DNA from 4 places in the Streptomyces sp. NPDC047515 genome. Region 4 is predicted to be linked to each of the others. Evidence: riboswitches for the same ligand, from Rfam matches in the RefSeq annotation. Region 4 holds a riboswitch; each other region holds the start of a gene.

Region 1 (3,889 bases), on a different contig from region 4:
GCAACACCGTCCGACGGTTCGTCCTCGCCTCGCTGGCATGTGGCCTGGCACCCTCGCTGCCCGTTCTGGTCGCCGCCCTGGCCGTCTTCGCGGCCGGGCACGTCACCGTCGCCCTCGGTTCGAACTTCACCGTGCTGCTGGCCGCACGGATCCTCACCGCGATCGCCACCGGGGCGTTCTGGGCGGTGGCCAACGTGGCCGCGACCCGCGCCGCCGGGCCGGCCGCGAGTGCCCGCGCCCTTGGACTGGTCGGCGCCGGAGCGATGCTCGCCAACGTCGTCGGTGTGCCCATCGGCGCGTTCGCCGGGCAGTTCATGGGCTGGCGCGGCCCGTTCTGGGCCCTGGCCGGCCTGGCCGCGGCAGCCATCGTTCTCATCGCCCGCACGGTCCCGCACGAGGGCCCGGTCCAGCAGACGGTGTCGATCCACTCCGAAGTGACCGCGCTGCGTTCGGGCCGCCTGCGGCTGGTCCTGGCTGCCTGCGCCACCACCACCGGCGGCGTGCTGGCCGCGTACTCCTACATCGCACCGCTGCTGACCGGCCGCTCCGGCATCGCCCCGGGGCTGGTGCCGCTGGTCCTCGTCGGCTTCGGCGTCGGCGCCCCGGCCGGTTCGCTGGTCGGCGGCCGCCTGGGCGACCGCCGCCCGCACACCGTGACGATCGTGGCCGCCGCGGGAGCGACCCTCCTGCTGCTGGCGATCTGCCTGCTGGCCGGGTACGCCGTGGCCACCATCGTGCTGGTCACCCTGCTCGGATTCTTCGGTCTCGGCGCCAATCCGGTGCTGATGTCGCTGGCCGTCCGCTACGCACGTCAGGCCCCCGTACTGGCCTCCGCGCTGACCGTCTCGGCATTCAACCTCGGAACCGCCATCGGCTCCTGGATCGCGGGCCTCGCCCTCGGCTCCAGGTTGGGGTCCACCGGCCCCGTCGTGGTCGGCACCGTGATTGCCGCACTCACCCTGATCCCCACCGTGGCGCTGGCCGCCCGACATGCGGTCGCCGCCCCCCTCGAACAGGCTTGAAGCCGGACACGCTGACAGATTGTGAGATACCCGCCCTCGGCGAACAGTTGAAACAGCCTCTGGCCTGGGACTTTTAGTGGATCACCGGATGTGCTCCGCATCATAAGCTTCTGTACGTCCTGTACATTTCTTACAGAAGCTCGCGCAGGCCCGCCCGGAGCCGGACAGGCGGACTGCGTACAGACCCGGAGGAGAGGCATCGCTCATGCTGTTCCGTCCCAGCGCCCACTACGTCCTGCCCGAGTTCACCGAGCGCACGACCAGCGGAACCCGCACCTTCGACCCGTACTCCAAGCTGCTCGCCGAGCGGATCGTGTTCCTGGGCACCCCGGTCGACGACACCGCGGCCAGCGACCTGATCGCCCAGTTCATGTATCTGGAACATGACGCTCCGGACCGACCCGTCTCCCTCTACATCAACTCCCCCGGGGGCTCGTTCGGAGCCATGTCCGCGATCTACGACACGATGGAGTACCTCACCTGCGACGTGGAGACCTTCTGCCTCGGCCAGGCCGGTTCCTGCGCCTCGGTTCTGCTCGCCGCGGGCGCTCCCGGCCGGCGGCACGCATTGCCGGGAGCCCGGGTCGTCGTACAGCAGCCCGCACTCGGCGAGCCGGTGCAGGGCCGGCCTTCTGACCTGGAGATCGAGGCCCGGGAGCTGGAACGGGTTCGCGAGATGCTCATCACACTGCTGGCCCGCCATACCGGCCGCAGCGCCGACCAGATCGCCACCGACATCGAGCGCGACCTCATTCTCGACGCGCCGGGCGCCAAGGCGTACGGCCTGGTGGACCACCTCACTGAGAACCGGAAGTCATCGCTCCCCCCGCACGGCCCGAGGTGAACGCCCGGTGCAGCCGCCACACTTGCCGCAACTGCCCGCACTGACCCGCGCCGAAGGGGAGTTCATCGACCGCTACCTCGAAGTCCTCGACCAACTGGGCCGGATCAACCCCGCCCGCGGCAGCGACACCTACGGCGCGCTGCGCGCCGCGCAGGCGCTGGCGTCCCGGGCGATCGAGCTGCGAGACGCCCTCGCATTGATGCATGAACGCGGGGAGGCGCAGATCCACGCGGAAACCCTGGCGCGGGCCCTGCGCGTACTGGACGGGGAGCGGCGGGCCGGACGCGTCACCGCACCCCCTGCTCCGCCGAGTTGATCAACCTCCCCCGTCACCGCCGTCGGCGCGGTCCGGTCAACTCCCCCAGCCTCGCCCGCGGCCGGGATTCGGCCAACTCCCGTACACGACACGCCCGGTGGGCGCCTCGAAATTCCTCGCTCGTTCGGCGTAGGAAGTCCCCCTCGTGAGGGATATCTCAACTTGCGTTTTTCTGATGACCAGTGACCGGAATTAGTGATTCCACCGCTGGTACGGGACCGGTCCCGATGAGTGGCCCCGCCTCCGGATTCATCACCTCCACCCGAACGGGTCAGTCGTGAGGAGCCTCACAAATCGCTGTTTCCCCTCGGAAATCCGGCAGTCGGTGAGTCAAGATCCCTGGGACGACAAGCCCCCGCCACCACGACGGGGCGGTCCGGGCGGACGCCGAGTCCTGCCGCCGTCCGGATGTCTGGTCGACAGAAGTGGATCGGCAGGAGTGGAGGACCCGAGCACAACGGGTCGACCGGATCATCGGTCGACCCTCGGGGTGAAGCCGCCGCGCGCGGCCGGGCAACTTCGCCAGCCCGAACCCGACAGGTCATCCTTCACAGGCGGCTGACGAAGGGTTGCGCATGACTGCGCAGGTTCATGTCCCGTCTCTGCTCGTCCGGGCCGGTACTGCCTCGGTTCTGACTCTGGCCGCCGTCGGCGGCACCATGCTCGCCCCGGGCGCCACGCCGCAGGCCCAGGCGGCGACTCCCTCGATGAAGGCGCTGAACATCGCCGCGTCGAAGAAGGGGTCGCCGTACCGGTGGGGGGCCACCGGCCCCAAGCTCTTCGACTGTTCGGGGCTGACGGTCTATTCGTTCAAGAAGGCGGGCAAGAAGCTGCCCCGCACCGCCCAGCAGCAGTACAACAAGACCCGCCATGTCTCGGCCTCGCGCAGGAAACGCGGCGACCTGGTCTTCTTCCATTACGGTCGCAGCGTCTACCACGTGGGGATCTACGCCGGCCACGGCAAGATCTGGCACTCGCCGAGGACCGGCGCGGTGGTCCGGCTGGAGAAGATCTGGACGAAGAGCGTCTACTACGGGCGGGTCGGCTGATTCCCGTCCGACGGATCACGGCCGCCCTCCGGCCGTGATCCGTCGGAGATACACCGTCCCGTGCCGCTGATCGACTCGTCATCGGTGCCGTGGGGGCCGGTCTCCTGCTCCGGCGCGCTGCGCCTTCCGTCACGGCCGCCCTGATGTGGCTCCGGTGGACCGGACGCCGCTGGGCGTACGACGGCCGGCGCCCGTTCCGTTCCGGCGCACGAACTCGGGTGGTGTGCCGGAATGAGCGAACGAATGCCGTCTCGGCGACGCTCCGGACATGGTTGCGCGACGAGATCGGACCCGCTGCGCCGGCCGGGCGACCGCGAGCACCGAGGCGTGCAGCGGGCGGATCGACGACTGGTCAGCTCTGCACGGGGATGTGCCAGGGAAGCTCGATCCAGACCGTCTTGCCTCCGTCGGCGGTGGGGGTGACGGTGAGCCGGCCGCCGCACTCCTTGGCCAGATACCGGATGATCACCATGCCGCGCCCGTTTCCTGCTGAACGGCGGCGGGCAGTCTACGGGGCCAGCGCGGGTGACTGTCCGTCACCCCCAGATGCAGCTGTTCCTCCCGCTCCAGCCTCAGGTCCACGGTGAAGGTGGGCGACTGTCCGAAGGTGTGCTGGACGGCGTTGGTCGCGAGCTCCGAGACGATGAGGCGGATATTG
Region 2 (3,889 bases), on a different contig from region 4:
AAGGCCGACCAGGAAGCCAGTCAGCGCGAGCAGCAGGCCGCCGCGCTCAAGGCGGAGTACGAACGTGACACCGCGATCAAGCGGGCGGGCTTCCTCGCCGAGACCGAGCAGTACAACGCCCGCGCCGCGCAGGCCGGGCCGCTCGCGCAGGCCCAGGCCTCGCACGAGGTCATCGAGGAGCAGACCGCGCTGGCCGAACGGCAGGCCGCGCTCGCCGCGCAGCGGCTCGAAGCGGAGGTCCGACGTCCGGCGGATGCCGAGGCGTACCGGCAGCGCACCCTCGCGGAAGCGGCCCGTGACCGGGTGAAGTTCGAGGCCGACGGCAACGCGTACACCGAGCGGGCCATCGCCCAGGCCCAGGCCGACGCCAACAGCGTGCGCGCCGCCTCGCTGCGCGACGGCAACCAGGAGCTCATCGCGGCCAACCGCGTCGTGGAGAACCTGCCGGCGCTGGCCGACGCGGCGGCGCGCGGCATGTCGGGGGCCGACCTCACCGTTCTCAACGGCACCAGCGGTGTCAATGAGATGGCTGCGGGCGTGGTCGGCCAGGGGCTGGCGATCCTCCATTCGCTGCAGCGCGGCGCGAGCGCGATGAAGTCACCGGCGGTCGACGGGAAGGCCGCTCCCCGTATCACCGAGACGAATTGATCTCCGGGGCCGGATCGAAGGGGCGGCGGGACGCGGGAGATTCGCCGAGTGGTCATGAGCGCGCCGGACATGGCGTAGAGTTGTGTTCATCGACGCGGGGTGGAGCAGCTCGGTAGCTCGCTGGGCTCATAACCCAGAGGTCGCAGGTTCAAATCCTGTCCCCGCTACTGAAGATTCAGGCCCGGCACGCACACAGCGTGCCGGGCCTGAATCATTTCCCCGTAGCCGTCCGGGGCGCCGTTCGCGTCGCCGCCGGTTCCCGGTCAGCGGTTCTTGGTTCCCGGACCTCGGGCTTGCGAAGGGGCGGGGCGGACGGTGTGTGAGCTGGACCACGCGTACCCCCATTGGCCGATGAGGAGTCGCCGCGCGCCTTCGCTCAGGTGAGCCTGGGGTGGGGCGCGGTACCGTCCGCAGCCGTGCGCGTACCGGGCAGGAGACCACAGGTGTGGAAGCGGCTGAAGCGGCACGGCAGACATGCCGGGGGTGGCGTCCGCACTCGGCGGTTCGTCCGCGCGCTGCCCGCCCTGATGATCGTCGGTGGGCTGGTGTTCGACTTCCTCACCCCGCCGCCCTTCACCGCCATTCCGCTGTTCGTGGCCGCGCCGCTGATCGCCGCGCCGTTCTTCTCGCTGTCCGGCACCATCCTCACCGCCGTCGCCTCGCTCCTGGCCCTCGTCGCGCTGAGGCTGCACAGCAACACGTTGCCGCAGGTCGTGCCGTTGATCGAGCTGCTCACCCTGGCCACGGTGTCGGTCCTCGCGGTCGTCATCAACGGGGTCGTGCGGCGCGGCAGCGAGCAACTGGCCTCCGCGCGGGTCATCGCGGAGACCGCCATGCGGGCGGTGCTGCCGAAGCCGTCCGACCGGATCGGCGGGCTGCATGTGGCGGCGCGGTACGTGGCGGCGCAGGCGGACGAGTTCGTCGGCGGTGACCTGTTCGCCGTGGCGGACACCCCGCACGGGGTGCGGCTCGTGGTCGGGGACGTGCGGGGGAAGGGGCTCGACGCCGTGGAGTCGGTGGCGGTGATCATCGGCGCGTTCCGGGAGGCGGCCGAGCAGGAACGTTCGCTGGAGGGCGTGGCGCAGCGGCTGGAGCGGGCGCTGGCGCGCGAGGGAACGGGGCGGGGCGGGCTGGACGCCGTCGAGGGCTTCATCACCGCCGTACTGGCCGAGATCCCGTCCGGGCTGTCGCGGGTACGGATCGTCAACCGCGGCCACCCCGAGCCGATCCTGCTGCATCCGGACGGGGCGCTGGATGTGCTGGGACCGTCGGTGCCCGCGCTGCCGCTCGGGATGGATCTGGGGGTGTGGCCCGACCGGGCGGACGAATGGGATCTGCCGGCGGGGACGACGCTGCTCCTCTACACCGATGGCCTCTCCGAAGCGCGCAACGCCGACGGGGTCTTCTACGATCCGGCGGCGCGGCTGCGCGGGCGGATCTTTCCGGGCCCCGAGGAACTGCTGTCCGCCCTGACCGACGACGTACGGCGGCACACGGGCGGCGAGACGACCGACGACATGGCGCTGCTCGCGGTCGTACGTCCTGCGGAGGGGCAACCGCACCGGCGCAGGACCGTGAAGATCGTGGGTCTGGACACGATGTGACGGGTGGGGCGGGCGCGTGGTGCGGACCGGGCGGAGTCTCGGGCACGGCATGCCACCGTCCGTAACCGAAGGGCGCCGCTCCGCATAATATTTGACGCAACGTCAGACGTCGGGTAATGGCTGAGGGTCGATCAACTCATCCGATTCCACCCGGGTATGTCCCGTAAAGTCCAGGCCAAAGTCGTGAACGATCAGTGGGAACGGCTTGGAATCGGGCCCGGGTGTCTATTAACGTTCGATAACGCAGCGCGGTCGTCCCAGCCGTCGTCAGTGGCGGCACCGTGCGCGAGCGCCGAATTCCGCAAGGGAACCGGGGAACCACCTACATGGGGTGAATCGGACACCTGTGTCTCACGAGAGGCAGAGGCGCCCGTAGGAGACCTTCCTGCTCCGAACCCGTCAGCTAACCCGGTAGGCGAGAAGGAAGGAAAGGAGTGCGCCCCCGTGGCGTCCAACAAGCCTGCCCCCGAGGCCCCCGTGCGGTTCACCTCGGACTTCGGCCCCGGTGTCGACTCCGGCCCCGGTGTCGACTTCGGCTCCGGTTCCGGATCTGACTACGGCTACGGCCCCGGTCACGGCCCGGGTTTCGCCTCTGACGCCGGACTGGGCTCCGACACCGGCTACGGCCCCGGTTTCGCCTCCGATGCCGGTTACGGAACCGCCGGGACGGGAACGGCGTTCGGCACCGGCTACGGCACCGAGCCGGGCGGCGACTTCGCCGGTGGGTCCGGTGAGTTCGGTGGGTCCGGCGACTCGGCAGAGCTCCGCAGGGAATTCCGCGCCGACGGCGACGGCGAGCCCGAACGAAGCCGGGACGAGTGGAACCCCACCGAGGAGTCCGTCCGCCCCGTGCGCGGCAAGCACCGCGTCGCCAAGCAGCGCAACGGACTTGCCCGTAGCTCCACCGTGCTCGGGGTCGGCGTCATCGCGGCGGTCGGTGCGGGCGGCATGGCCACCGCACAGAGCAAGCCGGCGGTCTCCATCTCCCTTCCCGATTCCATCGCGGACAATCTGCCCGACGCCAAGTCCCTTCCCGGCGTGGGTTCCCTGTTCTCCGGCGAGTCCGAAGCCGACAAGGCCGAGACCGTCGCCGCGTCCGCGCCGCTCACCACCGCCGGCATCACCACCGCCGAGGCCCAGCAGGGCACGACGGACGCGGGCGAGGTGCTCCGCGCCCGTATCCTCCAGCAGGCCGAGCAGCAGCAGGACGCCGCCGACGCCGAGGCCAGGGCCGCCCAGGAGAAGGAGGCCGCGCAGAAGGCCGCCGCCGAAGCCAAGAAGCAGCAGGACGCGGCCGAGGCCAAGGTCGCCGCCGAGAAGAAGAAGGCGGAGGAAGAGGCCAAGAAGAAGGCGGAGGCCCTTCGGCTCGCCAAGCTCGCCGCCGGCTACGCCATCCCGACCACCTCGTACACGATCACCTCGACCTTCGGCGAGGCCGGCTCGATGTGGTCCTCCGGCTACCACACCGGCCTCGACTTCGCGGCGCCGACGGGTACCCCGATCAAGGCCATACACGGCGGCACCATCAAGTCGGCCGGCTGGTCCGGTTCGTACGGCTACCGCACGGTGCTGGAGCTCGAAGACGGTACGGAGCTCTGGTTCTGCCACCAGTCCTCGATCGGTGTCAGCGTCGGCCA
Region 3 (3,889 bases), on a different contig from region 4:
GGCCTCGACGATGAGGTCCAGGGCGGCGCGGTTCGACTCCAGGTTCGGCGCGAAGCCGCCCTCGTCGCCGAGACCGGTCGAAAGGCCCTTGGTCTTCAGGACCTTCTTCAGCGTGTGGTAGACCTCGGCGCCCCAGCGCAGGGCCTCGGAGAAGGACTCCGCGCCGATCGGGGCGATCATGAACTCCTGGATGTCCACGTTGGAGTCGGCGTGCGACCCACCGTTGAGGATGTTCATCATCGGAACGGGCAGCAGGTGCGCGTTCGGGCCACCGAGGTAGCGGAACAGCGGCAGGTCCGAGGCCTCGGAGGCGGCGTGGGCGACGGCCAGCGAGACACCGAGGATGGCGTTCGCGCCGAGCGAGCCCTTGTTCTCCGTGGCGTCCAGGTCGAACATCGCCTGGTCGATCAGCCGCTGCTCGGTCGCGTCGTAACCCACGAGCTCCGGGCCGATCTGCTCGATCACGGCGAGGACGGCCTTCTCCACGCCCTTGCCCTGGTAGCGGTTGGGGTCACCGTCGCGAAGCTCAATGGCCTCGAACGCACCGGTGGAGGCGCCGGACGGCACGGCAGCACGGCCCGTGCTGCCGTCGTCGAGGCCGACCTCGACCTCGACCGTGGGGTTCCCCCGGGAGTCGAGGATTTCCCGGGCTACGACGACGTCGATGGACGGCACGAGGCATCTCCTTCTGGGATATGACACTGGTTGTGCAGGGTCACTTTGGCCTTGCGACAAGAGCCTAACCGGCCCGGCCCGCTCAGTCGGACTACCGCCCGCCCCCTGGGACGAAAAAGGACCCAAGAGCGAGCATCACGGGGCGAACAGCCAGAATTTTACTGGTCAGTAACTACAGAAGTTGAACGATCACGCACCGCTGGGCCCTCCCGGAGCCCGCCCCGCGCGGGCCGGAGCCGGCCCGTCCGGACGCGATACGGAGGCGACGCGCCCCGCCGGGACAGAGCTGCCGCACGCAGCGAGGTGACGCACCTCGCGGAAGCAGGGGGTCACACGGAAACCCCGGCCCGGCGCGTACGGGGGAACGCGCGCCGGGCCGGGGTGCTCAGGGAGGAGAGTTCCCGGACTACTTCGTCAGGTGCAGCTGCTGACCCGGGTAGATCAGGTCGGCGTCCTTGACGATGTCCTTGTTCAGCTCGAACAGGTGCTGCCAGCCGCCCTCGACCTTGTGGTCGGCAGCGATCTTGCTCAGGGAGTCGCCGGAGACGACCTTGTACTCGCCGTCGCCCTTCTTGACCTTCTCGCCGGTCGGGGTGGTGACGGTCTTCTTCGCCTCGGCCTGCGGGGCGGCGGAGCGGTCCGAGCGGTTGGTGGCGGGGGCCTCGGTGCGCTCGGCCTTCTTCGGCTGGACCTGCCGCTCGGGCGCGGCGGGGGCGCTCTGCTGCTGCGTGGCGCCGGAGTTGGTCTTCGAGGAGGAGCCGGTGTCGACGCCCGGGTCCACACCGTCGTTGCGCAGGTTGCCGGCGCCGGCGCAGCCCCAGGCACCCGGGCCCTGCAGGGCGAGGAGCTTCTCGGCCGTGGCGATCTGCTGGGCCTTGGTGGCCAGGTCGGCACGGGGGGCGTACTGCGTACCGCCGGCGGCGGCCCAGCTGGACTGCGAGAACTGCAGGCCGCCGTAGTAGCCGTTGCCGGTGTTGATGGACCAGTTGCCACCGGACTCGCACTGGGCGACAGCGTCCCAGGTGGCGACGGAGGCGGCGGAGGCACCGGTCGCACCCATCAGCGGGACGGCGACGGCGGTACCGGCGACACCGGCGAGCGTGGCGATACGGACGGCCTTGGACGGGCGACGGTGCTTGCCCTTGCTGGAAAACAGCATGGAACTTCTCCTCACCGACGCCTACGAGGTGAGCTGTCGGGTTCGGGCCAAGTGAGTTGCCCGGTCGCACGTCCTAGCACGCGACTTCACCCCAAGCCGCCCCTGATCCGTCTTTCGACGATCGGGCCGGCGCTTACCTGGGTCCCCCGCTCCTGCCTACGGCGCTTTACGCGTCTGTTCCCTTCGACCGACGGCAGGATTCGGCGTGACGGTCGACGGGGCCCGCGGTGCGAGCGGTTCCGACCGTAAACATAGGCAACCCCCACATTCAAAGATGGACACATCGGACAATCAGCCCTTACTTGCATCTGAGGAACCATCGTTTCCGCAGGTGGGAGGCAATACGGAAGGGCCCCCCGGGCGCGACACGCCAGTGACGTAAAGAGACCCATGTCTCACTTACGCATAAGTGGACATAGGTCCCTGAACTACCCCGGTTTTTGAGGGTCTATTAGCCGATTTTCAGACTGCCCTCAGTCGGCCTTCACATCGAGACGGAGGCTCTGGCCAGGGAGGATGAGGTCCGGGTCGGAGCCGACCGTCTCCTTGTTGGCCTCATAGAGCGCGGGCCAGCCGCCGGGAACCTTCTGTGCATCAGCAATCGCCCAGAGGTTGTCGCCGGAACGGACGGCGTACGCGCCGTCGACGGCCGACGCACCCGCGTCGCGGGCGTCGCCGCCGCCACGGGAGGCATGGCGGCCCGACTCGCGGTCGACGCCACCGTCCACGTCCCGGCTCTCCTCGGGCGCCGGAGTGCCGCGGTGCTTGCCACTCGTACCACTGGACGAGTCGGACGTACGGGGTGAATCGGACGTCTCGGAGGACGGGCCCGAGGACGGAACGGCCGACTCGGTGGCCGAAGGCTTCGCGGAGTTGCCCGCCTCGTCCGCCTTCTCTCCCGCCTTCTCGCCCGGCTTCTCGCCCGCCTGCTTGCCCGTCGGCTTGTGGGCGCCGCCCGATGGCGTGGCGGCATCGGACGGGGTCGCCGACGCGCCGTCAGCCGACTCCGCACCGTCCGCCGGCTCGGCGGAGTCCGTGACCCCCGGGTCGACACCCGGCAGCGTTCCGTCCACCGCGAGACCGGAGATGACCGCACAGCTGGGCCACGCCTTCGGCCCCTTGTCGGCCAGGACCTTCTGGGCCACGGCGATCTGCTGCGCGCGGCTGGCGAGGTCGGCACGCGGGGCGTACGACTCGCCGCCGTACGCCTTCCAGGTCTCCGGCGAGAACTGCAGGCCGCCGTAGAAGCCGTTGCCGAGGTCGGCGCTCCACATGCCGCCGCTCTCGCACTCGGCCACCCGGTCCCAGGTCGTGGCGTCGGCCGCGTGCGCACCGGCCGCGCCGAGCAGCGGGATGGCGATGGCCGAGCCGGTCACGCCCGCGGCGACGACGATGGCGGGTGCCTGACGAGGGCGACGGTGTCTGCCGTTCGCGGAGCCCATGGGGTTGCCTTCCGTGTGACTGACGAGTGACTGGTGAGTCGAACGGTGAACCTAGCGGGACTCGAACGCGTGTCACAAGTCGATGCAGCACAGATCACGTGAAAGTCACAGAGTTGACAGAGTGTCACCTTGTGTCGTCGTGACCCCCGGCGTGAACTCCACGGGCAGCGTGCGCAGTCCGCGCATGATGAGTCCGCCACGCCACCGCAAATCGGTAGGTTCCACCGCAAGCCGCAGGTCCGGAAGGCGCCTCAGGAGCATGGCGAGCGCGGTCTGTCCCTCCAGCCGGGCGAGTGGTGCTCCCAGGCAGTAGTGGATGCCGTGCCCGTATCCGAGGTGCTGATTGTCACGCCGTGCGAGGTCGAGCGCGTCGGGGTTCTCGAAGCGTTCCGGATCGCGGTCGGCGGCGGCGAGTACGACGAGCACGGGGTCACCGGCCGCGATGTCCTGGCCGCCGAGCGTCAGCGGCTCGGTGGCGAACCGCCAGGTCGCCAGCTCCACCGGGCCGTCGTACCGCAGCAGTTCCTCGATCCCGGTCTCCAGCAGCCCGCTCTCCCCCGCGTCGAGGGAGAGGTGCAGCCGCTCGCGCTGTGCGGGGTTGCGCAGCAGGGCG
Region 4 (3,889 bases):
GCGGCCTCCTGTTCGATACTCAGGGTTTCCTGGTAGGCCGACCAGCCGCCGCCGTACCAGTTCACGGAACCGGACCGGAGTTCGGCGATGCGGTCGACGCGCTCCAGCAGGTCGAGGTCGTGGCTGACCACGACCAGCACACCGGAGCGCCAGTTGTCGACGGCCTCGTAGAGCCTGCGCCGGGCGAGTACATCGAGGTTGTTGGTCGGCTCGTCCAGCAGCAGCACGTCGGGACGCTCCAGCAGCAGCGCGGCCAGCCGCAGAAGGACGGTCTCGCCTCCGGACAACTGGGCCACGGTTCGGTCCAGTTCGATGTTGCCGAGTCCCAGGGAGCTCAGGGTCGCCACGGCGCGTTCCTCGACGTCCCAGTCGTCGCCGATCGTCTCGAAGTGCTTCTCGTCCACATCCCCGGTTTCGATGGCGCGCAGCGCGGCGCGCCGCTCGGCGATGCCGAGGGCCTCGTCCGCACGCAGCGTCGTGTCGAGGGTGATGTTCTGCGGCAGGTAGGCGAGGCTGCCGCCGACCGCGACCGAGCCCTGGGTGGGGTGAAGTCGGCCGGCCAGCAGTCGCAGCAGGGTGGATTTGCCCGCGCCATTGGTCCCCACGAGACCGGTGCGGCCCCGGCCGATGCTGAGCGAGAGGCCGTCGAAGACGGTCGTGCCGTCCGGCCATTGGAAGGACAGAGCGGAGCAGGTGAGCGAAGCGCTGGGGGCAGTGGGTGTCGCCATGATGATCCTCGCAGTCGCAAGCGTGGTGAATGGGGGCTTCGTATGCGAGCACCACGCAGCGACCGTGCCGAGAAGGAGGGTGCGGCAGTCCGGAAGGTCGAAGGACGGCTGAGGCACCGAGGTCGCATCCGCGCGGGGTCACGGGCAGGAGAAAACACTGCTACTGCGTGACGGGCGTACGGCAGGAGCCGTACGGCGCGATGTTCGCGAACCTCAGATGCGCAACGTCCACCTCTATCGGAGACAACAGGGCCGCCAGGGACGATAGCGAGCCGCGGGACGAAAGGCAAAGCCCCGAGGTGACGGAGCCCCCGTCGGACGAGGTCGGTCCGGTGAGCGGTGTGCCGGAGCGGAGAGCCTTCGCACCGGCGGTCGAATGTCTCGATATGAGCGATTTGTCCGAAATTAATAACTTCGTCAATAAAGGTGGATTTATCCATCGACCGCACCATTTGGGATCCGAAAGAAATGTCCCTTTTGTGGCTTCGTGGTGTGAGTCACGTTTTGGGTTCCGAAGCGCTCGGCAGTCGGCGCGCTTCCCTTCTGTGCAACGAAATTTGGTCGCGCGGTGTGAGGTGGATTACGGCGAATTCAGTTACTCGATCTTGCAAATGAAATGTGATCCAAAAATAGGGGCTTGTTCCTTTCGGTGTTTCTCGCCTACGGTCACCGTCAATCCGGACGGAACGCCAAATCCTGCCGCCGTCCGAGAATCCGACCCACTCATGTTCGGCAGGAGCGGGGGACCCAGGTAAGCCGCCGGTCCGGTATCCGGAACGGCTCGGGGTGAAGCCGCATTCACGTGCGGCCGGACATCTCCAGTCCGAACCCGACAGCTCACCTCGCAGGCGACGGAGAGGAATTCAGCATGTCCACAACGGGTAAGCACGGTCGCCGCACGTCCACCTCGCTGACCCGCGGTTTCATCGCCGCGGCCACCGGCGGAGTCGCCCTCGTACTTCCGCTGGTGGGTGCCGGCTTCGCCTCCGCCGCGCCGGCGCAGGCCGCCACCGCCAAGGAAGTTTCCGTGCAGAAGGCTGCACCCGCAACGTATTCCGTGGTCGCCGGCGACACTCTTGCCAAGATCGCGAAAGCCCATTCCCTCAGCGGTGGCTGGCAGAAGCTGTACGCGGACAATCGAAAGGTCGTCGGCGACAATCCCGGACTGATTGTCCCGGGCATGACGCTGACCATCGGGGCAGCCACCCCCGCCGCGTCCACTGTGAAAACCGCCGCTGCATCGGCCGCGACCATCTCGGTGGCAAAGCCCGCGACGTACGCGAACAATCTGGACGGCTGGATCAGGGAGGCGCTGGCCGTCATGGCCCAGCACGGTATCCCCGGCAGCTACGACAGCATCCACCGCAACATCATCCGCGAGTCCTCCGGCAACCCGCGGGCCATCAACAACTGGGACTCGAACGCCGCGGCGGGAACGCCCTCCAAGGGCCTTCTGCAGATCATCGACCCGACGTTCCGTGCCTACCACGTGCCCGGCACGTCCATGGACAGCTACGACCCGGTCGCCAACATCACCGCAGCGTGCAACTACGCCGCCGACAAGTACGGTTCGATCGACAACGTCTTCGGGGCGTACTGACGCACAGCGGCACAGAAAGGCGGTTCAGGACCGACGGGTGGCGAGAGGCCGGACACTTCTCCCGGCAGCGGACCACCCACCCGGTCAGGGACCGCCTTTCGGCAGCTCGTCGGCAGGGGGCCTTACACGGCGGCGACGTCACGTGGCAGGCCGACGGGAGCCCGGAACGGTCACATGACGGGCAAGCCAGGACAGCAGGGGAGCCAATTCCTCCGCCGCCACGAGCACGGAGCCGACCAGCGCCGTCGTGTGCTCGGCGCAGTCCCCGCCGAGGGGACGGGCGGCGGACACCGAGCGGTGCCGAAGGAAAGCGGCGCGCGGATGGCCGGCGTCGTGACCACGCGGCACGCGCTGCATGACGTCACCGGTGATCTCATACCCTCGCGCCTCCAGGGCCCCGACGGCGCGCACCAGCTCCGGTCCGCTCTCTCGCGCGGCAACTGCCGTACGGAACAACGGGATCTGCCCCGGATCCGGATAGCTCCAGCCGCCGCTGATCCGGAGCCCGTCGAGGTCGAAGCGCAGCCCTATCTGGACATTGCGCGCGATCCGGATCACCGCCGCCTGATGCTGCCACCACCACGGATCCTTGCGGAACCCCCAGACGGAGAAGTCCTCGTACAACTGGTCCGCGTCCGCCACGTCGTTCAGCAACGCGATCATGGGTTGCCGGACGAGGCGTTCCCGGTCCTTCCTGAGCTTCTCGCGTGTCTCTTGCGAAGGCGCGCCCTCCAGTTGCAGAAGCAGCTCGAATGCCTGCTCTGTCCAGCCGCTGAATGCTGTGCTCATGCAATGGATCCTAATGAAGCAGGGCCGCGCGCCCGCTTGCGATGACGGGTCAGCCCTCAGCGACCCGCGACGTGCGTCCGGTCGTCGTGCCCGTGCGGCGTCCGACGCGCCCACGCGGGGCACCGCGCCCCACCGGACGCCCGGCGACGTCACCGTCATTCCTGGGCGCTCTCCGTGGGCCGCTCCGAGTTCTGCGGCGGCGGTCCGGGGACCGTGGCCGCCTCTCCCTCCCGAACGGACCGCACCACCGCGTCGTGCAGACGCCGGCTGTCATCCTCCGAGCAGCACGGCACCGGACTGCCGGACATGGTGAACCAGTCGATCGCCCCTGTGTACTGCACTGTCACCTGGGCCGTGTCATCGGCCCAGGTCGTGTGGACGGTCAGATCCCCGGACAGGACGCCGACCTCTTCCGTCAGCACGCCACCGTGCCCGGAGAACACACCGCGAGTCGTCCATGACGCCCAAGCCATGTATTCAGGCTGGCACCAAGACGGTGGATGCGCGACCCGCGCAAGCCCGGCTTCAGGGCGTCCCGGGGCGCCGCACCCTTCCGGTATCCGGGACGGGCAAAACTTTCCACGGGATCCGGCTGCGGTTCCCGTACCCGCCGATCCCCAACAGATTGACGCCTTCTTAACGCCAAACAGTTGAATTCTGCTTCCGAAACAACGAATTCCGAAGGTGAACAGCTCTTGACCTGCGGAACTCGTCAGGATTGCATATCGCGCTGGGAGCGATGAAACCACTCACCACGTCCTCGTCTGGAGGC

The links. Region 4 has a riboswitch for cyclic di-AMP ahead of ABZ826_RS12545 (LysM peptidoglycan-binding domain-containing protein). Riboswitches for the same ligand answer to the same signal wherever they lie in the genome.
Region 1: it holds a riboswitch for cyclic di-AMP, as region 4 does, so the genes downstream of both, ABZ826_RS29515 (C40 family peptidase) here and ABZ826_RS12545 (LysM peptidoglycan-binding domain-containing protein) in region 4, are expected to answer to the same signal.
Region 2: it holds a riboswitch for cyclic di-AMP, as region 4 does, so the genes downstream of both, ABZ826_RS24845 (M23 family metallopeptidase) here and ABZ826_RS12545 (LysM peptidoglycan-binding domain-containing protein) in region 4, are expected to answer to the same signal.
Region 3: it holds a riboswitch for cyclic di-AMP, as region 4 does, so the genes downstream of both, ABZ826_RS21085 (transglycosylase family protein) here and ABZ826_RS12545 (LysM peptidoglycan-binding domain-containing protein) in region 4, are expected to answer to the same signal.

The regions. Positions count from the first base shown of each region.
Region 1 covers NZ_JBEYTM010000046.1:40,044-43,932, forward strand. The annotation lists gene ABZ826_RS29500 (MFS transporter) at 1-1,022, shown strand, start outside; gene ABZ826_RS29505 (ATP-dependent Clp protease proteolytic subunit) at 1,231-1,866, shown strand; gene ABZ826_RS29510 (hypothetical protein) at 1,874-2,182, shown strand; cyclic di-AMP (ydaO/yuaA leader) riboswitch at 2,571-2,754, shown strand; gene ABZ826_RS29515 (C40 family peptidase) at 2,758-3,231, shown strand; partial or broken gene ABZ826_RS29520 (ATP-binding protein) at 3,584-3,889, opposite strand, start outside.
Region 2 covers NZ_JBEYTM010000033.1:21,864-25,752, reverse strand. The annotation lists gene ABZ826_RS24860 (SPFH domain-containing protein) at 1-648, shown strand, start outside; tRNA gene ABZ826_RS24855 (tRNA-Met) at 742-815, shown strand; gene ABZ826_RS24850 (PP2C family protein-serine/threonine phosphatase) at 1,092-2,252, shown strand; cyclic di-AMP (ydaO/yuaA leader) riboswitch at 2,533-2,685, shown strand; gene ABZ826_RS24845 (M23 family metallopeptidase) at 2,697-3,889, shown strand, end outside.
Region 3 covers NZ_JBEYTM010000025.1:2,051-5,939, reverse strand. The annotation lists gene eno (phosphopyruvate hydratase) at 1-675, opposite strand, end outside; gene ABZ826_RS21085 (transglycosylase family protein) at 1,082-1,834, opposite strand; cyclic di-AMP (ydaO/yuaA leader) riboswitch at 1,838-2,008, opposite strand; gene ABZ826_RS21080 (transglycosylase family protein) at 2,308-3,276, opposite strand; gene ABZ826_RS21075 (cytochrome P450) at 3,382-3,889, opposite strand, start outside.
Region 4 covers NZ_JBEYTM010000011.1:161,009-164,897, reverse strand. The annotation lists gene ABZ826_RS12550 (ATP-binding cassette domain-containing protein) at 1-728, opposite strand, end outside; cyclic di-AMP (ydaO/yuaA leader) riboswitch at 1,419-1,592, shown strand; gene ABZ826_RS12545 (LysM peptidoglycan-binding domain-containing protein) at 1,597-2,328, shown strand; gene ABZ826_RS12540 (DUF2461 family protein) at 2,467-3,117, opposite strand; gene ABZ826_RS12535 (hypothetical protein) at 3,273-3,590, opposite strand.